DNA from 3 places in the Weissella soli genome. Region 3 is predicted to be linked to each of the others. Evidence: riboswitches for the same ligand, from Rfam matches in the RefSeq annotation. Region 3 holds a riboswitch; each other region holds the start of a gene.
The links. Region 3 has a riboswitch for thiamine pyrophosphate ahead of WSWS_RS05405 (thiamine-binding protein). Riboswitches for the same ligand answer to the same signal wherever they lie in the genome.
Positions count from the first base shown of each region.

Region 1: another riboswitch for thiamine pyrophosphate. It lies ahead of WSWS_RS04465 (ECF transporter S component); the one in region 3 lies ahead of WSWS_RS05405 (thiamine-binding protein).
Region 2: another riboswitch for thiamine pyrophosphate. It lies ahead of thiM (hydroxyethylthiazole kinase); the one in region 3 lies ahead of WSWS_RS05405 (thiamine-binding protein).

Region 1 is NZ_CP017326.1:942,950-947,222, reverse strand. Features, by position in the region: gene WSWS_RS04475 (energy-coupling factor transporter transmembrane component T) at 1-414, opposite strand, end outside; gene WSWS_RS04470 (ABC transporter ATP-binding protein) at 407-1,810, opposite strand; gene WSWS_RS04465 (ECF transporter S component) at 1,821-2,384, opposite strand; TPP riboswitch at 2,543-2,636, opposite strand; gene WSWS_RS04460 (dihydroorotate oxidase) at 2,686-3,618, opposite strand; gene WSWS_RS04455 (ribose-phosphate diphosphokinase) at 4,052-4,273, shown strand, end outside.
Region 2 is NZ_CP017326.1:360,482-364,754, reverse strand. Features, by position in the region: gene WSWS_RS01740 (TenA family protein) at 1-72, opposite strand, end outside; gene thiE (thiamine phosphate synthase) at 56-718, opposite strand; gene thiD (bifunctional hydroxymethylpyrimidine kinase/phosphomethylpyrimidine kinase) at 720-1,517, opposite strand; gene thiM (hydroxyethylthiazole kinase) at 1,514-2,293, opposite strand; TPP riboswitch at 2,401-2,496, opposite strand; gene WSWS_RS01720 (ECF transporter S component) at 2,581-3,192, opposite strand; gene nrdF (class 1b ribonucleoside-diphosphate reductase subunit beta) at 3,392-4,273, opposite strand, start outside.
Region 3 is NZ_CP017326.1:1,128,682-1,132,954, forward strand. Features, by position in the region: gene grpE (nucleotide exchange factor GrpE) at 1-444, opposite strand, end outside; gene hrcA (heat-inducible transcriptional repressor HrcA) at 460-1,482, opposite strand; gene WSWS_RS05405 (thiamine-binding protein) at 1,644-1,943, opposite strand; TPP riboswitch at 2,022-2,112, opposite strand; gene WSWS_RS08295 (hypothetical protein) at 2,124-2,252, opposite strand; gene WSWS_RS05410 (DUF2075 domain-containing protein) at 2,335-3,504, opposite strand; gene WSWS_RS05415 (TetR/AcrR family transcriptional regulator) at 3,676-4,273, shown strand, end outside.

The DNA of each region.
Region 1 (4,273 bases), 190 kb from region 3:
AATTTGATGACGCACCCGAGGTAATAGGTTAAATGCCGCCAAAATCCCATACGTAAAGGTGTCGGATAATTTGAGATAATCACGCAAACTGAACAAAATCTCGCGGGGCGTATAAGCTAAGGTGACGGTCAAGCCAAGCATCAAAAAGGCATACAAACGACTCGTATAGATCAACGCAATATGCCAGTTGTCATAGGTACTAAAAGCCATGTATGACCACCAAGTCCCAAACGCAGCGGGTAGTGAAATCAGCAGCGCCCAGAACACTGGTTTTGGTTTAACACGTAATAGGAGCAACAAGGCCATCCCAATCAACACCAACACGCTATTTAACCAAACTGATTTAACAAACATGATGCCTAAACCAGTGATGGACACGAAGATCAACAAGGGTAAGGGTTGGCGATTAGTCATGAGGGGCCTCCGTTACTAGTGCGATGCGGTGATTAGCTAAGTGCAGTTCATAGTCGACGAATTCGTTTAAGAATTGACGTTGATGTGAAATCATCAATGCACTAATCTGATTAGTCACGATGTAGTCTTTAAGCAATGTGAGCAGGGTGCGAACCGAAGCACTATCCAGACCAGCCAGGGGTTCATCTAGTAATAGAACGGGATGACCGCTAATGAGGACGCTCAGTAATTGGACTTTTTTCTGTTGCCCACCAGATAGTTGGTACACGACGTGATCCAATACGTGGTCGAGGTTTAACGCAGTGATGGCGCGCTTGATACGGTCATCCGTCCAATAGTCCGTTAAGTGACTGTGGGCACGACTTTGCGCAAATTCTTCTCGGGGGGTCATCGTGATGAATTGGTCACTGGCATTTTGGAAAACATAACCTACGACTTGCGCCCAATCAAAGAGTTTATAGTCAGCCATTGTTTTACCAGCAAAAGTGACTTCACCGGACATGCTAAGTTGCTTACTAAGGACACGGAAAAGGGTCGATTTCCCAGAACCGTTTGCTCCTGATAGCAGGCCAAGCTGACCAACGGGTAAGGCAAAGCTACTATCATGCACGAGAATCGTTGCGCCAACCTGTAAGGTCAAGTCACGCCAGTGTAGCTGACTTTGTGCTGCAGGTGTCCCAACAATTGGTGGCACAGTTGGCGCCGTTAATTCAGTCAGGGCGACTTCAACGGGGCGTTGCTCCCGTAATTGAAAAACGTGGTCAACTAATGGTGCATAACCCGTTAAATCGTGGTCAGAGATAAAAATCGTTTTACCATGATCAGTTTGCAGCGACTTAATGATGTGCAACAACTGTTGGCGGCTTTCGGGATCAACATTGGCAAAGGGTTCATCTAACAAGATGATTTCCGCATTCAGCGCAAAAATGACAGCCAGGGCCACGCGCTGTTGTTCACCACCAGACATGGTGAATAACTGTCGTTCAGCTAATGGTACCAAGTCCAGCATCAGCAAAGCATTTTCAGTACGCGTCTGAATTTCTGTACGGGGTAATTGCAGGTTTTCTAACGCAAATTCAATTTGTTCACGCGGTGTTTGCATCGCAAATTGCCGTGTCGGATTTTGGAAAAGCATCGCAATGTGTTGTGCGCGTTCAAAACTGACAATTGGTCCAACGGGTTGTCCCAGCAAATAAACATCACCTTGCGTAATGTCACCGCTAAAATTAGGGTAGAGACCAGCCATTAATTTAAGTAAGGTCGATTTGCCAGAGCCACTGGGCCCGTAAAGCAAATTAAACGAGTTGGGTGCTAAAGTTAAAGCGACATCCCGAAGAATGTCGCTATTCTTTGACCCATAAGAGAAATTAAGTTTTCGAATTTCTAATTTGGTCATGAAATTATTCCTAGTGGCGAATGCCTGACTGATCAACTAACTTTTGAATCCAGTAAACTAATACACCGGCGAAAAATCCGATTGAAATGAAACGGATGATGAAAAGGGTGATGAGTAGGCCAAATGAGAATGTGTTGTAGCCACTTTGGAACCAGTCCCAAATGAACATCAAGACCGTCGTTGATACCGTTGACATGAACAAGCCAAACTTATCCCAGTTCTTGTAGCCAGTGAGCGCAAACCCAGCTTCACTGGAAACTCCCTGCACTAAACCATAAATGACATTTGAAAAGCCCCATTGTGAGAAGAGTAGCATTTCAACGACGGCTGCCAAGATTTCACCAATGGTTGTGGCACCGGCCTTTTTGAGTAACACACCAGCCATTGGACCAGCCATAATCCAAACACCCAGCGTCATGTCATTGGCATAAATCTTTAAAGGTGTGGCTGCAATCGCATTGTATGCGAAGCCCCATACTTCATAGATCACACCGAAGAAAATAGCAATAATGGCAAGTGTAATGACGTCATTTAATGACCATGAACGCTTGTCTTTTGATGAAACTGTTTGCATGGCGCAAACCTCCGAATTATTAGAATGTAACGTCAAACAAGCGTGATTCCCGCAAGCGCGATGGCAGTAGAACATCACAGCATTGGAATGATCGAACGCATGGAAAAGAAAAAAGACCCCGTCCAAGCAAAAAGCTGGACTGGGTCAGTTTACTTACTAGGTAAACAAACCAAGCTACCTCCGCCGGCATTATCCGGATCAGGTACGATGGGTATTATCTCAGCCCCAAAAGGAGCACCCCAGCTTGTTTGAATCGTCATAGGTAAGCATAACGGATTCTTAAAATAAATTCAATAGATAGTTACAGCGTTTGCAAGTTACCCCGGAAATCGGCTAGTGAACGATAGCCTTTTTTGGCCATCTCAGCTAATAATTCTGTCTTAAGACGGTCAAAGATAGCTGGTCCCTCAAAGGCAAGGTTGGTCCCGACCGAAACTAAATCAGCCCCACACAGGATGTGTTCATAGACGTCACGGCCGGTTTGGACACCACCGGTCCCGATAATTTTGATGGCAGGGTTCAGACGCAGTCGGAGGGCCCGAACATTGGCCAAAGCAGTTGGCTTCACGATTTCCCCGCCGATACCGCCAAAGCCGCCCTTAGGAGCGATCATCACGCTGTCGGTTTCTGGATCAATGGCCAGGGCGTTACCAATTGAATTAATGGTATTGACGAATGCCAAAGGGAAGTCGTTTAACACAGCCGCAACCATGTCGAAGTGCACAATATCGAAATAGGGTGGCAACTTGACCCCGAGGGGCTTGGTATAGAATTGGAAGACCTCAGTCAAAATGGCGCGGGTTGCATCGAAATCATAGGCCGTTTGTGGTTTACCAGGGACGTTTGGGCAAGATAGATTTAGTTCAACCAAACCATTAAAATTAGACGCTTGAATTTGGTGAAGCATCGCCAGATTATCGGTCTTGGTCAAGCCAGCAATTGACAGAAAAAGGGGCTTTACAGCCTGCTTAGTGATGACATAGTCTAAATAGTAATCTAAGCCATTATTAGGTAAACCCATCGAATTAATTGAACCAAGGGGCATTTTGGTAAAGCGGGGTGCTGGATTACCAGCCCGGAAACTAGGTGTGGCTGACTTGGTGACCAGTGACCCAGCCCCGGGGGCAGTCAATACCTGGTCAAGTTCCTCGGTGGTCATGCAATAGACACCAGCGGCATTCAGTAGGATGTCGTCAAATTCAAAGCCAGCAATGTTGGCGGTAAGCGTTGTCATGATGTTTTATTCCTCTCTGTGACTAATTAAACATAACAATATTGTGAAAAATTTATTTTAATCAGTGTACCCAATATTTGGTGAAAAGGGAAGGGAAAGATAGTGATATATGGAATTATTTTTTTGCGTACAACTTTCCTTGTACACCGGCGATGACTTACTATGCATTAAGGTAGAGAATATAGATTGAAAAATCTAAGAATGGGTTGATGACTCAAAGAGTAGCTAGCGATCAGGCGTGTTTCCACAGAAAAATCACACGGGAAGTCAAGTGAGAATGACAACTTACTTTTTGGTAGCACTTAGTTGCATTTAACTGACTAACGTGAAGCGCTTTCTTTTTTAGCAGTCAAGTAACAAAAACGTAAAAATTCTGGTAAAATTAAGACAATAAACAATTGTCAGTAACAAAGATGACGCGGAGGAATGACTGGTGAAAAGCACACTAAAAATTATTGGGTTATCAACAAATGCAGAATTGACCCAAAAAATTTCTGAAGAACTACATTTGCCAGTAACACCGGTTGAGGTGAAGCGCTTTAAGGACGGCGAGATCGCATTACGCGTGTTGGAAAGTATCCGTGGGGATGATGTATTTGTTGTGTCGCCAATCGGTGGTGAGGTTAATGATAGCTTTATGGAAATCATGATTGCA
Region 2 (4,273 bases), 770 kb from region 3:
AAACGCTGTCTGCTGTATTTGATGTAAAAGCGGGGTTGCTTGGGTTGTTAACCATTCATGCGTTGTCATCATGCCAAATTTGCTCCATTTCTTGCATTAAACTAACGGGTTGATCCGCCTGTAACGCCATACTAACGAACGCAACACCTTGCACACCAGTGGCTTTCAATGTTGCTAGTTGCGCAAGTGTGATCCCACCAATCGCGACCACTGGGAAGTGTTGTTCGTTCACGGCAAGGATTGCTTGCAGACCACTAATACCTTGGGCCATAGCGGCATCTTTTTTGGTTATCGTCGGATAGACTGGGCCGACGCCCAAATAGTCAATCCGCGTATATTGTTGGGCCGCACGCATCTCTGCAACTGTTCGGACTGACAACCCAATGAGCATCTCAGCTGGTACACTGGCGATGACTTCAGTGATTGGCATGTCCGTCTGACCGACATGGATACCATCTGCTCCAACTGCCAAAGCCAAGGCGACATCGTCATCGACAAAAAACGGAATGTGGTAGTGCCGTGCCATCTCTTTTAGTGTTTGTGCTAAGGCTAGGCGGGATGCGGCTTGCGTCAAGCCCCCTGTTTTTTCACGAAACTGATACGCTGTAATGCCAGCAGCCATGATGCGTTCAACCTGGGCGATGTACTGTGTGAGCGTATGTCCTGGCAGATCTTGTGAACCGCTGATAAAGTAACGTTCTAAGTAATTTGTTTGCATGCTAACCCTCCACCCAATGATTGAGGGGGCCGTGCCCGTGCCCCACGTTGATACTCTGTTTGATTGCTTCATAGGTGAATTGTTTAGCTGCTGGAAGGATGTCTTTGATATCAAGTCCCTTGGCTAAATTGGCGGTGATGTAAGCCGACAAGGTATCTCCGGTCCCATGCGTGCGAACCGTATCAATACGTGGTGCCGTGTACCAAGCGGATGATCCATCGGCAAATAAGGCATAGTCTCGCACCACCGTCGCTGATGCAGCGTGACCACCTTTGATCAAGACATGCTTGGCGCCAAGCGCCTGTAAAGCGCTCGCGGCCTGCATTATGTCTGCCTCTGTTTCAATCGAACGGTCAAGGAGCACCTGTGCTTCCTCTAAATTAGGCGTGATCACCGTTGCCAGTGGCAATAATTCAGTTTTCACAAGTGCAATGGCCGCATTGGTCAATAATTTCGCACCGCCCTTGGCCACCATCACTGGATCGACAACCACTGCGCCAAAATGTACATCAGCTAATTCCTGCACCACCTGATGTACGTGTTCAGCATCAAACAGGGCACCAGTCTTCACTGCTTTGATCGCAAAATCAGCGTCCACACTCTCAAATTGTTCATGCAAAAATGCACTGGGCGTGGGTAACAAGGCCTGTACACCATAGGTATTTTGGGCGGTTAACCCCACCACAATTGATGCGGCGTATACCCGTTGGTTATGAAAGGTCTTCAAATCCGCATTTATGCCGGCACCCCCGCCTGAATCAATCCCGGCAATCGTCACGACCTGTGGTACCTCAATCATTGTGTCACCTCCGCATACCTTGTGATATAGGCGTCATCGGCCACTGATAATTCATCAAACAGGGCCGGCATAAAGCGGCCGGGCAATCCCTGCGCCGAAACAGTGGCTTGCTGGCCGGCTGCTCCCAGCAACGCCGTGGCATATAAAGCTGCCCCATAATAGTCACTGGTAACCGCCGCAAATGTCGCAATCAAGCCACTCAACATATCACCAGCACCAACATTGACCGCCAGCAACTGCACATTATTTTGTACCAAAGCCACTTGCTTGCCATCGGTAATGACGTCCGTCGCCCCTGAGGCTACTACGATGGCCCCCGTACGATGAGCCACGGTTTGAGCCATTGCCACATCGGTTGTCGCCGTCAGGGCATCGATGCCTTGACCCGCGGTCTGTTGCTGTGCAAACCAACTAATTTCAGCTGCATTACCGCGAATAATATCAACCTGTACACTGTCCAATAAGCGCGTCACGAACTGACCCCGAAATGGCATGCCCACAGCAACCGGATCCAACACCACGGGCTTGCCTTGGGCATTGGCCATTTGGCCAACAGCTTCAAACAGGGCGAACTCATCTGCACGGATAGTGCCAATATTGAGCACGACCGCCCCCGCAATGCTCACCAATTCGGCCACTTCATCAATTGAGCGGGTCATCAACGGTGAACCCCCGATGACGTTAATTGCGTCGGCCACATGTTGTGGTGTGACCATATTAGCTAAATTCAACACCAACGGTTTGTGGTCCTGTAGTTTGCTATATAAGTTTTCCATGACATTCTCCTAATCCTAATAACAACAAGGGACACAAAAAGGCTCTCGAACCTGAAAAGCGGTTCGAGAGCCTTGGTAATAGATACTTATTAAATCAGAGTATTTCCCTAGTGCTCCCATCACTTTCCTACGCAAGTCTTAACTCAACAGGTTCAAAGGGTCCGAATCATCGTCTCAGCCAAATGGCTCCCCTAGTGAAAAAGATAATATTTAATTTACGCATTTAGCATAGCACAAGTTGCCAAGAACGTACATGACCAATCAAAAATATGCCAAAACTGTACGACCTAATTAAAGTTATAGCGATCAGCTACTAGCAACACGACCGAACCAATCACCGGCACGAAAATGGCGCCCGCAATCATTTCAAAAATACCATTAAAACCGACGACGACTTGTAACAACCAAGCCACTGAAGCCCCCCCGGCTGGAATACCCGTAAATGTGGTATGCATCACATTGAACCCAATCCAAGTCGACAAGACCACCAAGGCCGTATTAATCAACGCGGCCAATGCCCCTAGCCCCGCCAAGAAAATAGGACGCCGGGCAGTTTGACGGTTTTTAACGAAACGCCAATATAACCAACCAATGATCAAGCCAACTGCCATCCGTGGCACAATCGCCGTAATGGGATTACGAAACATCAACGCCCCCAGCGAGACGCCCGCAGCCCAAGCATTGTAAAAGGAGTAACTGCCCCAAATAAAACCTAAAAACAGACCGGTCTTTGGTCCGAGTATCATCGCGCCGATGGCCACCGTATAGGTAATGATTGTCACAGAAACCAACGGATTAATTGGCAGATTCCCTAACCAAGGTACCATGGCCTGTAATAGAATAATTGCAATAAATAATGCGGTTAACACCAAGTGACGTACTGATTGTGTCTTTTTCAAATTCCTATCCTCGTATTCTAAAAAATAGACGCAATACCCACTTCTATTTTAACTGAATTATTACCTTGTGACCATATCGAAAAGAGTCGTCTGACCAATTCCCCAGCAATAAAAAATATCGCCCGAGCAAGCTGCTCCTGGCGATATTCATCATCAGTACCTATTTATTAACGTCTAGTCTGACCCTGATCACGATGGCTTAGTCATTCAAACCGTAGTTGTAATCATCATCTTCCATGACTTCCAATTGCCCCAAGCGGTACCCATTACCAACTTGTGAAAAGAAATCATGATTTGAAGTCGTCGTTGAAATACCATTCATCACGATTGGGTTCACATCCTCGGCGCCATCAGGGAACAACGGATCTTGCCCTAAATTCATTAATGCCTTATTCGCATTGTATCGAATGAAGGTCAAAACGGATTCAGTCCAACCGACGCCATCGTATAGTTCGTGCGTGTACTTTTCTTCATTCGCATAAAGTTCCATCAACAAATCATACATCCACATCTTCAACTTGTCTTGCTCGGTTTCGGGTAGTTCGTTGAAGCCCAGTTGGAACTTGTAACCAATATAAGTCCCGTGGACCGACTCGTCACGCAAAATCAGCTTAATAATTTCGGCCACGTTGTTCAGTTTGTTGTGGCCAAGATAGTACAATGGCGTGTAGAAACCAGAATAGAACAAAAATGTTTCGAGAAAGACTGACGCAATTTTCTTTTGCAGATCAGTTCCTGTTTGGTAAATATTGTTAATCCGTTGCGCTTTAAATTGCAGGTAATCATCAGAACCCGTCCAGTTAAAAATCTCTTCAATCTCAGCTGGTGAATTTAAGGTTTCAAAAATCGATGAATATGACTTAGCATGCACCGATTCCATGAATTCGATATTATTCAGGACAGCTTCTTCGTGCTGGGTCCGCACTGCGGCCTTCAATGATGACATACCATCTTGTGATTGTAATGTATCAAGCAATGTCAAGCCACCAAACACATGCCCAACAAGGTAGTGTTCGCCATCTGTCATCTTACGCCAATCATCTAAATCATTTGATAGCGGAATACGCGTATCCAACCAAAA
Region 3 (4,273 bases):
TTGAATAGCTTGGTGGACATTTGGATCAAACGATTCACCTGCCACACCAACAGCCTTAATATCATTTTCTGCAAGGGCACTAACCAGGTTGTTGTAAACAATTTCAACGCCAGCCTTGATTTGTTGTGCGGCCTCATCCGCTACTTCAACCGCGAGGGCCCGTTCCAAGTTATCAAGCGCTGGTAACACTGACTTTGCCAATTTGGAACTAGCATACTTCAGGGCCGCTGCTTGTTCTTTTGCAAACCGACCATGCATATTTTGCATCTCCGCTTCGGCCCGTAAGAACTTGTCATCAAGTTCATCATACTTGGCTTGTAACTCTTCAAGAGGGTCAACTTCGACAATTTCTTCTGTCGTAGTTTCAACTGTCTCAGCTTCTTCAACCTCAGGCCTTACCTCTTCTTGAATTTCTTCATCGACTGACTTTTGATCTTCCGCCATGTCAACACCTCTTTTCTAATAGTATTCTTTTAATTCACTGACAAGAGTTTCACGAACTGTCGCGAGCAAAGTGACCACTTCTGAATAATTCATATTGGTGGGTCCAAGGATGGCGATTTCACCGGTACCATGATTAGGTACCCGGTAGGAAGTTGAGGCCAAGCTATATGGCGACAACAAGTCATCATCATTTTCAGAACCAATTTGAATCATCACACCATCATTTGCAGCGCCAATGACCTGACGCATTTGTGCTGGTGATTCAAGGAGTTGGTACAATGCCTTAATATCTTGCAGATTGGTATCCGTTGTAAAATCAAAGACATTTAACCGACCGCCAATAAAGACGGTATCTTGTATTGAACGAGCCAAAATATCCCCAAATAATTGTAGGAAAGCAGCTGGTGTCCGAATAGTCCGCTCCAACCCAAGTGGTAAATCACCACTCAAACTTTGCAAAACCACTCGAATCGGCTGACCGACTAATGTCTGGTTGATGTTACTGACCAAAGACTGCAAATCAGAACTACTTGACCCCGTTGGTAATCGGAAGCTCTGACTCGTCACCTGACCATCACTAGTCACAACAATCGCCATGTTTTGCTGACCATCAATTGTGACAAGCTGGAATCCTGACAAACGTACGTCTAAGGCTTCCGGCTTCAAAGCAACCACTGTGTAACCTGTCACTTCAGCTAGTATGCGAGTGACCTGTCCCAACAAGTCATCAACTTGTTGGAAACGATGGTTGAACACCCGCCGCAACTTCACCTCAAGCTCCGTTGGTAATCGCCGTGACTTCATCAAGAAATCAACATAGTACCGATACCCCGTTTGCGAAGGGACGCGTCCTGAGGATGTATGTTCCTTTTGTAAAAGTCCTTGATCCTCAAGATACGCCATTTCGTTACGAATTGTGGCTGAACTGACCGGCAACTGTAACTCTGCCAGTAGCGTCTTTGAGCCAACTGCGCGGCCAGAACGCGCATAGTCCGCAATGATCGCCATCAATATTAAACGTTGACGTTCTGTTAACATTTGCGCGCCTCCTTGTTAGCACTCTTGTTTCTTACTTGCTAACATTTATTATAATACACACATCAAAGGACCTTGTCAACACTTTTAGCACACTTTTGTTCAGAGTGCTAAAAGTAAGTTAAACAAAGGCACCAAGCGTCACCTTGGTGCCTTTGTTTAACTTACTTACGATATTTATCTAATTTCTCATCAGTCGTCAAAATATGTTTCTCAGGTGCATACGCCAATTTAATGTAATTATTGATCATTTCAGCACCGGCTGCGACACTTGCTGCTTGAATGGCTGGAATCAAGGCCACCAATTGATCCAAATCACCTTCAATTGTCGTTTCAAAGGCACCGACCTCATAATTCAATCCACTTGCATCAATTGCCGCAATCGCCGCATCGACGATTTCAAGTAACTTAGCCGTGTCAGTTGTATTTGGTAACACTTGAATTGCCATTGCTGCATTTGCCATTTTATTCTCTCCATTCCATGCTTACGCATATAAAAAACTCATCCCTAGACCATAAGTCTAGAGATGAGTTTTCGATATCATCTATTAAACTTACTTCCCTACGCAAATGTTAATTTGATCAGGTTCAAAGGGTTCATCTCAACCATTGCTGGTGCCCCTAGTAAAATTTATTTTTATTGACTACTTAGCCGCATTTTCTGCGTAATACGCAAACACAGCTGTAACAATTTCTGCTGATTGCTTATCTTGGATCAATAGGTCAAGCAAGTGGCCCTGTGTTTCTTCTAATAATTCTTTACTATATGCCATGATGGCCACCTCTATCTGTCATAATATCTATATTGTAGCACTATTTTGCCGACTTTTTAACCAATCTGATGCTATTTGTGTTTTAACGCTTCTGTTGATATAAGTCCACTAACCGCTGCCGCAAATCATCATCATACGCTGTCAAATACAAGCCAAACTTACCACGCTTCATCAACACATTCAGAACGTTAGCAATAAACTCCTTGTACTGGGCTTCTGTAAATTTCATATCAGAGCGCTTTTTAAAAATTTCTTTGTGTGAATACTTTGACGGAATAATGGTCATGGCATCCGTCTTTGCATCATAACCAAAAGATGGCCCAATAATCATCCCCACATAATTCAAATCAAACCCCTGCAAGGTGTAAATTGTCCCCACTTGGTCAATTGAGTATTCCCGCTTAGCCCAGTGCATGCGTTGTGGATCCCACTCATCCCAGGGCTTTGAAAAGGTATCCATCTCGACATTATGCCGGCCATCAATCCGGGGAAATCCTGAAGTAGCTACCACGCGTGATAACCCAACTTCTTTATTTTTTAATTTAATTTGTTCATATAAAGCACCGGCTGTGTCAAACACTTCAAACTCGAAAGGACTATTTTCAGGGAATGCATAAATGGGCTTTTCAGCCGTTAAATCATCAATCCAAGCAACCTGTTCTTGGCTAGCAACCATACGATATTGAAAATCCATATCAAATTGCTTGTAAGGATGATTACCAATCGTTTTAAATAATAAGTCCTTTGACCAATACATCTTTGATTGGAAGACTTGCGCAAAATCATACACGACAACCACGATCTTGGCCAAGTTCATCAGATCGGTTAACTGGTTCTCACCGCGATAGTGCGCATAGGGTTCTGATTTGGAATATAGCAAATGCGCTTCATCCACGAAAATAACATCATATGACCAATTCTTTTTCTGTGCCTCATTAATCAATGACGTTGGTCGTCGAATATCACGTTCTTTGATACCAGGTATATCTTCAGCTAAATCTTGATAAGCCTTATATAGCTCGGGATGATTCACGACCAAGGCGGTACGGTACTGCTTATCGGTCATGTATTGCTTCACTAATTGCATCAAGACAACTGATTTTCCTGTACCGGCAGCACCTTGAATAATAGCAACCGCATGCTGATTACCCCGAATCCCGGCCGCGATATAGTCATTCATCTCAGCAATGACTGTTTGTTGCTGATCGGATAATTCATCGATCAAAAATTGTTCTTTTAGGATTTCACTCATGATAACTCTCTTTTCCGCTAACTTCTTTTCATATTATACACATTTGTAAGTATTGAGCTACTTTTCAAGCACCTTAATATAGGGATTAGTTTTCTAACGGAACCAATTGAACACCCTGTTCAAATAAGCTATATTAAGCAGTAATTACAAATCAATTAAAGGAGTATCATCATGAAACATATTGAACAAAATGCCCAGACCCAAGCAAACATTAAAAAAGCTTTCATCTCGTTGATTAACGAAAAAGGGTTTTCAAATCTAACCGTTTCTGACATCACGCGTACGGCCGGCATCAGTCGTGGTACCTTCTATGTGCATTTCACCGACAAATTTGCCTTGCTTGAACACCTGGAAAATACGATTCATCAATCAATTGCGGCCGCGATTCAGTCCAACATTGATTATGCCATTGATAATACTCCAAACAACAAAGCCGAAGAACTCTTTAATACGTTTAATGCTGCGCTCGATTATGCAGATTCAGAACGTGAAACTATTCGTACCTTATTTTCAGAAAAGGGGGATCCCCAATTTTTCAATCAGATTAAAGACCTGGTTGATGACATGATTTCTAGTAAATTAATCGCGTCCAACGGCCATTATTCTGATATCATCCCCATTGACTATACCAAACAAATCGCCATTTACAGCATTTTAAACATTATTCGCCATTGGCTCAACAAAGAACACCCAGAATCACCCGCGGAAATTGCCACCATTCTGATGCGCAGTCGTTTTCTGGCGCCCCATGACTTGCTGGTCTTTGATG